Regions from separate parts of the Clostridium sp. JNZ J1-5 genome, predicted to be linked through region 2. Evidence: predicted binding sites of a transcription regulator. Region 2 holds the regulator's gene; the other holds the start of a gene.
What was found. Region 2 encodes LexA, which represses DNA repair genes until DNA is damaged. Its sites were predicted from a motif close to CNAACANNTGTTNG; they were not measured.
Positions count from the first base shown of each region.

Region 1 (7,716 bases), 1.3 Mb from region 2:
CTGTCTAGAACCTTTGCATGCTGTCCTTTTCTTCCTTTAATAACTGGCGATAAAATTTGAAGTTTAGTTCTTTCAGGAAGCTCCATAACCTTATCTACCATCATATCCAAGGTTTGTTGAGTAATCTCTCTACCACAGCTTGGGCAGTGAGGAATTCCTACTCTAGCATATAATAATCTTAAATAATCATATATTTCTGTAACAGTTCCCACAGTAGAACGTGGATTTCTACTTGTAGTCTTTTGATCAATGGATATTGCAGGGGATAACCCCTCAATATATTCCACATCCGGTTTATCCATTTGTCCTAAAAATTGTCTTGCATATGCAGATAACGATTCTACATATCTTCTTTGACCTTCTGCATATAGAGTATCAAAAGCTAAAGAGGATTTACCTGATCCTGAAAGTCCAGTGAAAACTACCAGCTTATCTCTAGGTATTTCTAAATCAACATTTTTCAAGTTATGAACTTTAGCGCCCTTTATAAAAATCTTATCCTTCACCTTTTTGTTGCTCCTTTCCTTAGTATACTTCTAAGGTATCTAATCTAAAGTTTTTCTTTTAGCTTCAAAATCTCGTCTCTAAGTTCTGCTGCTCTTTCAAATTGCAATTCCTTTGCTGCCTGTTTCATTTCTTTTTCATACTTAATAATGATTTTTTCTATATCTTTCTTAGTAAGCTTTTCAGTATTCTCATCCACATTATACTTTTCTTTTTCCTCTGACACTTTAGTTTGTATAACTTCTCTTATGTCTTTTAAAACTGTTTTTGGGACTATTCCATTCTTTTCATTGTACTCCATTTGAATTTTTCTTCTTCTATTTGTCTCGCTAATTGCCGATTTCATAGCTTTAGTAATTGTATCTGCATACATTATAACCTTACTCTCTGAATTTCTAGCAGCTCTACCTATTGTTTGTATAAGAGATGTCTCAGATCTTAAAAAGCCTTCTTTATCTGCATCTAATATTGCAACTAGAGCAACTTCTGGTATATCTAATCCTTCTCTTAAAAGGTTTATACCTACTAGTACGTCAAATTCCCCTTTTCTTAAATCTCTTATTATTTCCATTCTCTTTATGGTATCAATGCTTGAATGAAGATATTCGGTCTTAATTCCCATCTCTTTCAGATAATCCGTCAAATCTTCTGACATCTTTTTAGTAAGAGTTGTTACTAAAATTCTAAAGCCCTTATCAATTGTTTCCCTTATACTTGAATATAAATCATCTATTTGTCCTTTTACAGGTTTTACAATTATTTCTGGATCTAAAAGTCCAGTAGGCCTTATAATTTGTTCTGCTATATTTGTAGAATGCTCAAGCTCATAAGCTGCTGGTGTAGCACTTACAAATATGGTTTGGTTCAGTTTTCTTTCAAATTCTTCAAATTTCAGTGGTCTATTATCGTAAGCACATGGAAGTCTAAATCCATACCCTACTAAATTGTCTTTTCTAGACCTATCTCCTCCATACATAGCACGAACTTGAGGCAAAGTAACGTGACTTTCATCGATAAATAGCAAAAAATCTCCCGGGAAATAATCTATTAATGTTTGAGGAGGGGTTCCTGATGCTCTTCCATCTAACACTCTAGAATAATTTTCTATACCGCTGCAATATCCAACTTCTCTTATCATTTCTATGTCAAAATTTGTTCTCTGCTTTAATCTTTGTGCCTCCAGCAACTTATCTTCTGCCACTAGTTCTTTAACTCTGTCTTCTAGTTCTTCTTCAATTCTTTTAATGGCTATTTCTAACTTATCCTTTGAAGTAGCAAAGTGAGATGCCGGAAATATAGAAACATGTTTTCTAGTATTGACAATATTTCCTGTTAGTACATCAAATTCTCTTATTTTATCTATTTCATCTCCAAAAAATTCAACTCTAACCCCTATGTTGCTAGAAGATGCCGGAAATATATCTAATACATCTCCTCGTGCTCTAAAAGTTCCTCTGACAAAGTTAACCTCGTTTCTTTCATATTGTATGTCTACTAACTGTCTCATTACTGAATCTCTGTCTTTTTGCATCCCTTCTCTTAATGATACAGTTAATTTTTTATATTCCTCTGGATTACCTAAGCCATATATACATGAAACCGAGGCAACTACAATAACATCTTTTCTCTCAAATAACGCTGATGTAGCAGAGTGCCTTAACTTATCAATTTCATCATTTATAGATGCATCTTTTTCAATAAAAGTATCTGTCTGCGGCACATATGCTTCAGGCTGATAGTAATCATAATATGATACAAAATACTCCACAGAATTTTCTGGGAAAAACTCTCTAAATTCTGATGTTAACTGAGCTGCAAGAGTCTTATTATGAGCCAGTATTAATGCAGGTTTTTGTGCTTTTTCTATAATATTAGCCATTGTAAAAGTCTTACCTGAACCAGTTACACCTAATAGAGTTTGAAACTTTTCATTTTTTTTAATTCCATCTACTATACTCTTTATAGCCTCAGGCTGATCTCCTGTAGGTTTAAATTTAGAATGTATTTTAAATTCTCCCATTTATTCATCTCCTATGAACATTAGTTCGTTCCTATAAATTTTATCCTTTAATAAATTTAATGTCAATATATTTTACAAACAATATGAAAATTATAAAATTATTCACAAAAGAGTAATTTTATAATTCTCTATATAATAAAAAACGCCGATAGACCAGCGTTTTTCCTTTTATCCTTATTTTTTTTTCATATTTTCTAAAATATCGCTAAATTTATTTCCATCTACTTTTACAACTGTATTTTCATCTGGAATATTTATAGGAACAAATACAATACCCAGTCTTTTAGAATTATTTGTATTTCTATATCTTATTTCTTCTAGATTACCTGCCGCTCTTTTTATTTTAAACCAGGCAATATTCGAAGCTTCTATTATAGTTTTCTTTATATCATCTTCTCTAAATATTTTCTTATGATTTACTTCAATTACTACATCTCCACTTCTAATTCCCATTTGTGAAGCTGGTGAATTAGGTGCAACTTCTAAAACCATCATTCCATTTTCATTGCTCACATATTTTGGTTCTTGCTTTACCTCTCTGTACCTTTGTATGTACAGCATAGTTTCATGAGCTGCTGGTGCAAAAATCACTAAAAACAACTTAAAGAATATATTTAAAACCGCTAATCTAGCAAATATAAATAATAAAACACTGTACAACATTATCATAATTCCTGATGAAATGGACTTTTCCTTTTTAGTTTTTGTAAATGTAACACTACTATATCCTATAACACCATAAAAGGGCATTAACAGTATAGCAGCATCTTTAATAAGTTCAATTGGAGTAGTTGGCTTTAACCAACTATTCCAGTTTCCAAGAGAGATTATACTATCAATAGAATATGATCTAGAATTTACAATCAACGCAACAGCCACAGGAATTGCCCAATATCTTTTAAGAGCAAATCCTCCAATTATCTTGTTCTCTTTTTTAGTAAATACAGGTATTGCTCCCTTGTCTCCATCAATTATAACAAGAATGCCTTCAATAAAGTGTAATACTGCCACTAAGGTCATAAGAGCTACTACATCTATATTTAAAAAACTTAAAGCTGTTACATCTGTATTGTACATCCCTTTCATAATTTCTAGCAAAATACTTATAAAGCCTAAAATAGCTCCTGAATATGAAAAACATATAAACTTTGGATTAATGAACATTAAGAATACAGATAGTAAAAATATCAGTTCTATAGATGTATTTTCACTAAAACTTACTCCTAGATACCCTAACATAATGCTTCCAATAATTCCTGCAAATAATCCAAACATTATCTCTGAAATTGTAAGTTCAAATGGAGAATTTATATTATCTCCAATAATCATTTTTTGAATCATAACAATTTTTCTATTTTGCTTATAAAATATTATAGCAAAAATTATTAAAATAAATACATAAGGCGGTTTGACTATAGCATAAGCAGTAGCCTCTAATGCATTTAATGCAATACTCATGTAAGATTATTTCTCCTCTCCCTTTCTTTATTCTCTACTTTAAACCTTGTTTTGCCATATCTAAGGCTTTACTTAATTGAGGATCTTTATCTTTGTTGTATGGTTTATTTAATAATTCCTTTGGATACTTTACTTCAATATTAGGTTGTATTCCCTTGTGGTGTATGTTTTCACCATTTGGTGTGTAATACTTTGATGTAGTCACTTTTAGAGCTGTTCCATCTCCAAACCCGTATTTCTTTTCATAAAGCACACTTTGAACTATACCTTTTCCAAAGCTTTTTTCTCCAATTATTGTGCCTGCTTTATAATCTCTGATAGCCCCTGCAAAAATTTCTGAAGCACTAGCTGTTCCTCCGTCTATTAGCACCGAAAGCGGCATACCAATTAAATCTCCACCTTTAGATTTATACTCCTCTTTATTCTTATACTTATCTTCTGTTGAAACAATAACTTTTCCCTTTGGGATAAATTTTGATGTAATATTAATAGCTTGAGTAAGCCATCCACCTGGATTTTGTCTCAAGTCTAATACCATAGCTTCCATACCTTTACTCTTCAAATCATTAACTACCTTAGTAAATTGTGCGTCTGTATGTTCATCAAAAACAGTTATTGTTACAAGACCTACTTTATTATCTATCATCTCACCAGTAACAGTTGTTAATGTAATAACTTCCCTTTTCATCTTTACGTCAAAAGTTCCTTTTCCCTCTCTACTTATAGTTACTGTTACATCTGTTCCTTTTTCACCCTTCATCATAGTAACTGCCTTTTCATATTCTTTAGCAGTTACCTTAATTCCATCCACCTTTTCAATTATATCTCCACTTAAAATTCCAGCCTTTTTTGCAGGTGAATCTTCAAATGCTGTTATAACTACCACTTTGTCGTCCTTAATACCCACTTGTAATCCCAACCCTACATAATTCCCCTCTGTTTGTGTGCTGAAATCTTTGTACTCATCTTTATTCATGTAAACAGTATATGGATCATTTAATTTTTCTGTCATACCTTTTACTGCTCCATCTACTAGAGCTGCTTCATCAATTTTCCCATCATAAAATTGTTCAAGATTTTGTTTAACAATAAACAATTTCTTAAATTGCATAAAATCTTGGTATGTACTTTCGCTTATTCTTCTTGTACCTTTCACAGGCAATCTAGTCCCTACCATATAAGTTGTAAAATTTGTCAAAACAATAATTAGAACAACTATCAATGCCCATATAACTTTACTATCTCTAGACTTATGTTGTTTTTCTTTTTCATTTATGTCTTTATAATCCAATTAACATCACCTCTTGCCCTAGTATTACTTATATTTTTACGTTAATGGTTCAATAATTATACCTTTTTTAAAAAAATCGTAAATATTAAGGTTGGCCATAATATGCCAACCTTTTAATAGAAATGCTTATACTTTTAAGAACTTTCTAATAGATAGTATGCTTCCAAGTCCTCCAATTAAAACACCTGTGAGGACAAATACCCATAATACATTCATTATGAAAAATTTTGGTGTTACTAAATTAAGCATAATTATAGTCGATGAAAGTTTATGGTAAATAAACTTATAAGAATAGTTAAGTAATACTCCTGATATAAGTGAGCCAACCAATCCTATTATTACGCCTTCTATTATAAAAGGCCATCTTATAAACCAATCTGTAGCACCTACAAATTTCATTATATTGACTTCTCTTCTTCTAGAATAAACAGCTAATTTAATAGTGTTTCCTATTAGAAGTAAGCATATAGGTACCAGTATAAATAAAGCTGCAAGTCCAACCCACTTGATTCCTTTAGTAAGTGATGATATTCTATTTACCAAATCTTCATTAGCTACTACTCTATAAACTCCTGGTAAATTTTTAGTATTATCAACTACAGCTTGTACTATATCTCCATTCTGTAATCTTACTGTAAATGATTCTGGTAATGGATTTTTCTTATCAAAACCTTGAACTAAATCCTTATTTTCTTCTCCAAGTTGCTCTTTCCATTTTTGTAGAGCTTGATCCTTTGTAACATAATTTACTTCTAGAACACCATTTGTACCTTTCAATACGTTTTGAATATTTTCCTTTTCACTCTGCTTAACATCTTCTTTTAAAAATACAGAAACCTCTAGTTTAGACTCTACGCTCTTTATAACCTCATTAGCATTTAACATTGCTAGCAAAAATATACCAAACATCAAAAGAGTTAATGAAACAGTAATTATTGAAGCAAGGCTTAATGTTTTGTTTCTTTTTAAACTTTTCAAAGCATCAATTAAAGAATATTTTACACTAGTGATCTTCATAGCCGTATCTACCTCTCTGCTCATCTCTTACTATAACACCTTTTTCAATAGCAATAACTCTCTTCTTCATAATATCAACAATACTCTTATCATGGGTTGCCATAATAATAGTAGTCCCTGCACGATTGATATCACTTAGTATTTTCATTATTTCTAAAGATGTATCAGGATCTAAATTTCCTGTTGGTTCATCTGCAATTATTAAAGAAGGATTATTTACAATAGCTCTTGCAATTGCTACCCTTTGTTGTTGTCCTCCAGATAGTTCACTTGGAAAACACTTGAACTTATTGGATAGCCCTACCATAGCCAATACCATAGGTACTCTTTTTTTCATTTCTCTTTCTGATGCTTCTACAACTCTCATTGCAAAGGCAACATTTTCATATACATTTAATGTTGGTATCAATCTAAAATCTTGAAATACCATTCCTATTTTTCTTCTATAATAAGGTATATTATTATTCTTAATTTTAGTTATATCTTCATCATTAACAACTATTCTCCCTGTAGTTAGATCAGCCTCTTTAAAAAGTAACTTAATAAATGTTGACTTACCTGCACCACTTGGTCCTACTAAGAAAACAAAATCTCCTCTGTCTATATCTAAATTTATATTAGAAAGCGCAAAAACATTATTGTCATATATTTTAGTTGCATTCCTAAATTCTATCATGCTATAATTTTCTCCTATTCTAGTTTCTTTTGTATAGAAATATTACATGTATTATTATAACATAATATAGACAAATTTAAATTAATATATTATGAATATTTATTCTAATCTTCAACTATGTCTTTAAATCCTTCACCTAAAACTTCATGTGCTTCACTGACAGTGATGAATGCTTTTTTGTCTATTTCTTTAATATAATTTTTTAATTTTATAAACTGTTTTCTGTCTAATACAGTATATAAAACACTTATATTATTGCCGCTATATGCTCCTTTGCCCTCAAACATAGTACATCCTCTATCTAATTCTTTAATTATATATTGATTTATTAATTCATTTTGTGAACTCATAATCATAATAGCTTTACATGTATTTAATCCCTCAATTACTGTATCTATCATAAATCCATTTAAAACTACAGCCATTACTCCATACATACCTAGCTCTGGAGTAAAAATAACTCCTCCTATTACAGCTATTACAAGATCAACCATAAGTAGCGATTTTCCTATATCTATATGTACAAATTTGTTTATTATCTTTGCTATTATATCTGTACCACCTGTAGATGCATTTTGATTAAATACAAGCCCCATACCAATACCTGAAATAAATGTACCAAATATTGTAGCTAAGAGTAAATCATGAGTCACAGCCACATTTGAAGGAATAAACTTATCTAAAATAGCAATTAATCCAGATAAACCTAAAGAAGTATACAATGTTTTTGCGCCAAACTTACCACCTATT
Region 1 is NZ_CM132773.1:1,420,160-1,427,875, forward strand. It holds gene uvrA (excinuclease ABC subunit UvrA) at 1-506, opposite strand, end outside; gene uvrB (excinuclease ABC subunit UvrB) at 551-2,524, opposite strand; gene ACWW38_RS06755 (PDZ domain-containing protein) at 2,699-3,982, opposite strand; gene ACWW38_RS06760 (S41 family peptidase) at 4,017-5,273, opposite strand; gene ftsX (permease-like cell division protein FtsX) at 5,400-6,290, opposite strand; gene ftsE (cell division ATP-binding protein FtsE) at 6,277-6,966, opposite strand; gene ACWW38_RS06775 (YitT family protein) at 7,071-7,716, opposite strand, start outside.
Region 1: the regulator LexA is predicted to act here: its motif matches at 2,539-2,552, upstream of uvrB (excinuclease ABC subunit UvrB).

Region 2 (7,716 bases):
TATCTTACGCTACTTCAATGGAAAAGATAGTGGAAGGATTAAACAGGATTGAAAACTTTATATCTAAAATTAGATAATTTATAATTTTAGAAAAAAGTGATATAATGATAATAATTATAAATAACTAAAATAATTTTATAGAGGTGAAAAGATATGGTACAAAAAGAAGCAATTGTAAAAACATCTACAGGCTTACATGCTAGACCGGCTACATTATTAGTTAAAAAAGCCTCTTCATTCAAATCTGATATATACTTAGAGTATAACGACAAAAAGGCTAATGTTAAGAGTTTGATCGGTGTTCTATCACTGGGTGTTACTAAAGATTCTAAGGTGACGATTATAGCTTCAGGAGATGATGAAACTCTAGCCACTGAAGAAATGGTGCGATTGATAGAGTCATTGGAATAATAAATAAAAGGCTGAATAGCCTTTTATTTTTGTACTTCTAACTTTTACTCTTGCACTTTTTAATAAATAACAATGTGTTTATTCCTGATAGTCCTACTAGTATATATACTATTCTTTCTATTAATGGAATTGACCTAAGTAAGAAACTTACAAAATTGAAATTAAATAATCCTATAAGCCCCCAGTTTATAGATCCTAGTATCACTAATAATAATGATATTTTATCTATTGAGCTTAATTTATACATATGTATACTCCCCCTTTTTACATTAATATAATTCATTTCTTAGTAGAATATATTATATATATCAATAAAATAGAACTTATTTTTGTTTAAAAAATACGAACAAAATTACTTACTTATATAAAAATATATGTTATAATATGAATGAAATAATTTATTACACGATATAATATACGTGCATGGAGGTTTGAACATGAATAGAAATACTTACAATACACCATTAAATAGCAGATATGCATCTAAAGAAATGTCATATTTATTTTCAGAAGAAATGAAGTTCAAAACTTGGAGAAAATTATGGGTAGCATTGGCTGAAGGTGAACATGAATTAGGATTAGATATTTCTGAAGAACAAATAAACGAACTTAAAAATAACATAGATAATATAAATTACGAAGTTGCCCAAGAAAAAGAAAAGGAAATAAGGCACGATGTAATGAGTCACGTTTATGCTTATGGGCTTCAATGTCCAAATGCTAAGGGTATAATTCATTTAGGAGCAACTAGCTGTTACGTTGGAGATAATACAGATTTGATAATAATGAAGGAAGCTCTTATACTTACAAAAAGTAAACTACTAAATGTAATTAATAATTTATCTAACTTTGCTTTAAAATACAAAGCTCTTCCAACTTTAGGTTTTACACATCTACAACCTGCACAATTAACTACTGTAGGAAAAAGAGCTACTTTATGGATTCAAGATTTAATGATGGATTTAGAAAATCTAGAATTTTTGATAAAAAGCTTAAAGCTTAGAGGTGTAAAAGGTACTACTGGTACACAAGCTAGTTTTATGAAGTTATTTGATAACGACGAGGAACTAGTTAAAAAACTGGATACATTAATAGCTAAAAAAATGGACTTTGAACAGACTTATGAAGTAACTGGTCAAACATATCCTAGAAAAGTTGATTCAATTGTACTGAATACTCTTTCGGAGATAGCTCAAAGTGCATATAAATTTAGTAATGACTTAAGAATTCTTCAAAACATGAAAGAAATGGAAGAACCATTTGAAAAAAATCAAGTAGGATCTTCTGCTATGGCATATAAAAGAAACCCTATGAGATCTGAAAGGATAAGTGCTTTAAGTAGATTTGTAATAGTAAATTCTTTAAATCCTGCAATAACTGCTGGTACTCAATGGTTCGAAAGAACATTAGACGATTCTGCTAATAAAAGATTATCTGTTTCAGAATGTTTCCTTGCTTTAGATGGAGTTTTAAATTTATATATAAATATTAGCGAAAACATGGTTGTTTATGAGAAAGTTATAAAGTCTCATGTAGAAAATGAATTACCTTTTATGGCTACAGAAAATATTCTCATGGAGGCTGTAAAAAGGGGAGGAGATAGGCAAGAACTTCACGAAAGAATAAGGGTATTTTCTATGGAAGCTGCAAGAAGAGTTAAAGAAGAAGGTTTAAATAACGATTTAATCGAGAGAATAATTAATGATTCTTCATTTAAGATGAGCAGAGATGAAATTTTATCGATTATTGATCCTAATAAATTTATCGGAAGATCAGTGGGGCAAGTTGATGATTTTATAAATAATTCAATCAAACCAATTCTTGAAAATAATAAAAATATTTTAGGATTAGACGTTTCAATTAATGTATAAATTAATATTTAAGAATTTATTTGTAAATTAAACTTATTATCAAAATAAACTCAAAAATGAATTTCAAAATAAATTTATACTTATAAAACTACTGTAGGAAAAATTTAAATTTCTATTTTATATATAATCGCATTGTATATATTAAAATTAATACTATTCCTATAAAGCTATTTGTTATATAATATTAATGTAGTGGTTTAAAATTATGACCACTACATTAATAACATATTTTCAACTTCGCTAAATATAAATTTAGCGAAGTTAGTACATAAAAATAGGAGGGGATTATGAATTATAAGCTTAGAGCCATATTTGATCCAACACTTCCGGAATACCTAAATGAATTTTTAAACTATCTTGGAACCATCAGAGGTAAATCTCAAAATACACTAGCCGGTTATAAGTGGGATTTATCTATGTTTTTTAGATTTTTAAAATTATATAAAGGATACGTAAAAGAAGATATAGAATTCGACCAAATACCTATTGAGGATATAGATGAGAACTTTATAAGAAAAATAAAATTATCCGACTTATATGCTTTTATATCTTTTACTGAAAATTATAGAAATAACAGCAGTTACGCTAGAGCAAGAAAAGTAGCTGCATTAAAATCTTTTTTTAAATATCTTCATGGTAAAGCTAAACTTATCGATGAAAATCCAGCAATAGAATTAGAGACACCAAAAATAAACAAAAGAAATCCAGTTTATCTAACTTTAGAAGAAAGCAAACTCCTACTCTCATCTATCGACGGAGAAAATAAAGAAAGAGATTATTGTATAATTACTTTATTCTTAAACTGTGGTTTGAGACTTTCAGAATTATGCAGCATAGATATATCCAGAATTAAAGAAGATACTTTAACTATTGTAGGTAAAGGAGGCAAAGAAAGAACCGTATACTTAAACACCGCCTGCTTAAAAGCTATACGTAATTACTTATTTATACGTAGATCCAAAGATAACAAAGTAATACCAGAAGATAAGGATGCATTATTTATAAGTAAAAATTACAGGCGAATTAGCAATAGAAGCGTTGAACTTTTAGTAAAAAAATATATTTCAAAAGCAGGTCTTGATAGCAAGAGGTATTCTCCTCATAAATTAAGGCATACAGCCGCTACTTTAATGTATAAATACGGAAATGTAGACATAAGAAGCCTTCAGAAAATATTAGGCCACGAAAATGTATCAACAACACAGATTTATACCCACGTAGATGATGAGACTCTACGACACGCAGTGAGTTTAAACCCTTTAAGCGATGAAGAATAATAAAAAGTCGTTCTAGTAAATACAAGAACGACTTCTATTATTTATACTACTTTTTTATTTTATTAATGGTCACTAATCCAGGAAATACTTCATTTATGATCTTAGAAGATTCTTCATCTTCTAAAAGTTCACTTAACCCATCAACATCATCTATGTATTCTATTTTGATATCAGATTCTGCTAATCCCTCATTCATAGAAGCTAAAACTTCCAAATTCGAACATTTGTTCTTTTCATCGTTAACCTCACTTAAATCAACTTCAAAATTTTCAAGTTCTCCTTCTTCTAATATTTCATCAATATTAATAATTTTAGAATCATATCCCTCTAATTCCAAACATTTGCCACAGTTATTACATTGTTTATTTGAGTTTAAATCACATTTATTACATTCGCCACAATTAATACATAATTTATCGACTTCAAAAATACAAGATTTAGCCATATCTATCCCCTCTTCCTATTTTATTAATGTATTATATCAAAAGATTATATAATAATCAATATTTGCAGAACATTAGTTTGATATAAGCGAAAATCTGTGATATAATTCAAAATATAGGGTAAGGAGTGTATAAAATGAGCGATACTAAAAGAGATAAACAAACTGAAATATATGAATTTATAAAAAAGCAAATAGTTGAAAAGGGCTATCCACCATCAGTTAGGGAAATTTGTGCAGGGGTTGGTCTTAGCTCTACATCTACTGTTCATGGTCACCTAGCTAGGCTTGAGAAAAAGGGATTAATTAGAAGAGATTCTACAAAACCAAGAACTATAGAAATACTTAAAGATCCTATTATAAATAAGGAAATGATAAACATACCTATAGTTGGTAAAGTTACTGCTGGTCAGCCTATTTTAGCTGTAGAAAACATTGAGGATTCTTTTCCTATTTCATTAAATTATATGCCAAGTAATAAAGATTTATTTATTTTAAATATTTCCGGCGAAAGCATGATTGAAGCAGGTATATTTGATGGAGACTTAGCAATTATCGAGAAATGTAATTATGCAGATAACGGAGAGATAGTTGTAGCATTAATTGATAACGAAGCAACTATAAAAAGATTTTTTAAAGAAAAAGATTACATAAGATTACAGCCTGAAAATAAAACTATGGAACCTATAATTGTTGAAGATTGCCAAATTGTAGGTAAGCTAATTGGATTATTCAGAAGGTATTAAACTAGTAAATGATTGAAAGTTTCAATCATTTACTAGTTTTTTAATACATTAATTTAAAATTTTACTTAATGCTATCAATATACCTATTTTAGCATGATCAAAAGTAAGCCCACCTTGTAGATATGCTATATAAGGTTCTCTAATTGGAGCATCTGCTGATAGTTCAATAGAGGATCCTTGAACAAACGCACCTGCAGCCATTATAACTTGATCAGAGTACCCTGGCATATCCCACGGTTCGCAGGACACAAAAGAATCAACAGGAGATCCTAATTGTATTCCCTTACAAAATTGAATCAATTTTTCTTTATCATTAAATTTGATTGATTGAATTATATCACTTCTTCTATCATTATACTTAGGTAAAACTTCAAAGCCTGCAAGTTCCATGATGCGCGAGCAAAAAATCGCGCCTTTTAAAGCTTCCACAGAAACATGAGGAGCAAAAAATAATCCCTGATACATAGATCTTATAACTCCAAAAGTAGAACCACACTCTCCCCCTATTCCAGGTACAGTTAATCTATAAGATGCTTTTTCAACACATTCTTTAGTACCCGCTATATATCCTCCAGTTGGAGCTATTCCTCCTCCTATGTTTTTAATAAGTGATCCTGCTACTAAATCCGCACCTACATCAGTAGGCTCTAAAACATCCATAAATTCGCCATAACAATTATCTACAAAACATACGATATCTTTCCTAACACTTTTTACACAATCAATAACTTCCTTTATATCTTCTATAAGCAATGAATTTCTCCATCCATATCCTGTAGATCTTTGTATATGAACTAAAGTAATAGATGAATCTTCTAGCAATACCTTTTTTATTTCATCTAAATTTGGTTTACCATCCTCTTTTAACTCTAATTGTCTATACTTCACTCCATATTCTTTTAGGGATCCCATTCCCTCTGTATCGTCTATTCCTATAACTCCATGTAGTGTATCATAAGGTTTTCCACAAACAGATAGCATTGTATTATTAGGCCTAAGATTACCAAATAAAGCAGCTCCTAAAGCATGGGTTCCATTTACAAAGTGAGGACGTACAATGGCGCTTTCACAATTAAATATTCTAGCATATACTCTATCTAAAGAATCTCTACCAATATCTCCATATCCATAGCCACTGGAATTAGTAAAGTGAGATTCACTTATTCTTTCCTCCTGCATAGCATTCAAAACTTTTAGTTGATTAAATTCTCTTATTTCATCTAAAAATGCAAATTGATCTTTAATATCATCAATTGCAATTTCATACAGTTCTAAAGCTTTGCTATTAATACTGTATTTATTAGATAATAGTTCTTTCATCTCATTAATCATATGTATAAACCCCCGACTCCTTAGTGTGTTTGACTAGTAAATATATTATCACATAAAAAAAAAATAGGCAAATACTTGCCTATTTTTAGTTATTTTCATCTTGAGTAAATAATATTGGTTTAGCAGGTACTATTGTTGAAACGGCGTGCTTATATATCATCATCTGTTTCCCCTCATTATCCAATATAACTGTGAAATTATCGAATCCCTTAACATTTCCCTTAAGCTGGAATCCATTTGTTAAATATATTATAACTGGAATTTTATTTCTTCTAGCGTTATTTAAGAACAGATCTTGCAAGTTATTAGATGGCTTATTCATAGTTATTCCCTCCACTTTTTATATGTTATATTCTATAAAAATAACTAAAATCCTTTATTTTTGTTTGAATAAAGAATAATTTTATTTAAACAAATATTTAATATGCAACTTTAATTTTCCTTTAATTGACTTACAATCTCTTTGCATATTTCATGATTGCTTTTATGTTTATCTTTATCAATCCATATAACCCGCTTATCTTTTCTAAACCAAGTAAGCTGCCTTTTAGCGTAATTTCTACTTCCTTTTTTAATCATTTCAACAGCTTCTTCAAGTGTAATTTTATTATCAAGATAATATAGGATTTCTTTATATCCAATACCTTTCATGGATTGCATGGTATCAGTACATCCCATTTGTTTCAATTTGATTACCTCATCAACAAGCCCTTCATCCATCATAATATCTACTCTTTTGTTAATTCTCTCATATAGTTTAGCTCTATCCATAGTCAAAACAAAATAATGTACATTGTAAGGTATATCATAAATATCTTGTTCAGAATTATATTGACTTAAAGTTTTTCTGGTAAGTTTATATACTTCAAGCGCTCTAATTACTCTTTTCAAATCATTTGGATACAATTTATTATATGATTCCATATCTATATCTTTAAGAAGATTATGAACATATTCATTTCCCTTCTCTAGTGCTAGATTCTTCAAATATTCTCTGTAATCTTCATCTTTATTTGTATTTGCAAAATCATAGTTAAATATTAAAGAATCAATATAAAAGCCTGTTCCTCCAACAATCATAGGAAGCTTATTTCTACTATGGACTTCATTGATTATCTCAGTCGCTTTTTCTTTAAATTCAGCTACACTAAACTCCTCATGTGGATCAACAAAATCTAATAGATAATGAGGAACCTCCTGCTTCTCATCCTCCTTAATTTTAGCTGAGCCAATATCCATATACTTATAGATTTGCATAGAATCCGCTGAGATAATTTCACCCTTTAACATTTTTGCTAATTCTATTGATATTTCTGTTTTGCCAACAGCAGTAGGCCCTGCCAAAATAAATAAGTCTTTTTTCATTTAAAATCTCCTTTGTTTAATAATAAGATATATAAGATATTTTATTGAATTCTCTTAAATTTTTTTTCTATATCTTTTAAAGGCATTCTAATAATAGTAGGTCTTCCATGAGGACAGTTAAAAGGCTCTTCTATATATCTTAATTCCTCTACTAAAGAAACTATTTCTGATTGAGATAAAGAATGATTTGCTTTTATAGCAGCCTTACATGCATGAGAAGCAATCATATCGTACTTAACTTCAACAGTCTTTCCTGATCCCATATTCTTTAT
Region 2 is NZ_CM132773.1:79,339-87,054, reverse strand. It holds gene ACWW38_RS00520 (pyridoxal phosphate-dependent aminotransferase) at 1-77, shown strand, start outside; gene ACWW38_RS00515 (HPr family phosphocarrier protein) at 154-411, shown strand; gene ACWW38_RS00510 (DUF378 domain-containing protein) at 449-658, opposite strand; gene purB (adenylosuccinate lyase) at 849-2,282, shown strand; gene ACWW38_RS00500 (tyrosine recombinase XerC) at 2,570-3,559, shown strand; gene ACWW38_RS00495 (hypothetical protein) at 3,606-4,004, opposite strand; gene lexA (transcriptional repressor LexA) at 4,139-4,747, shown strand; gene ACWW38_RS00485 (methionine gamma-lyase family protein) at 4,796-6,079, opposite strand; gene hfq (RNA chaperone Hfq) at 6,165-6,401, opposite strand; gene miaA (tRNA (adenosine(37)-N6)-dimethylallyltransferase MiaA) at 6,512-7,444, opposite strand; gene mutL (DNA mismatch repair endonuclease MutL) at 7,486-7,716, opposite strand, start outside.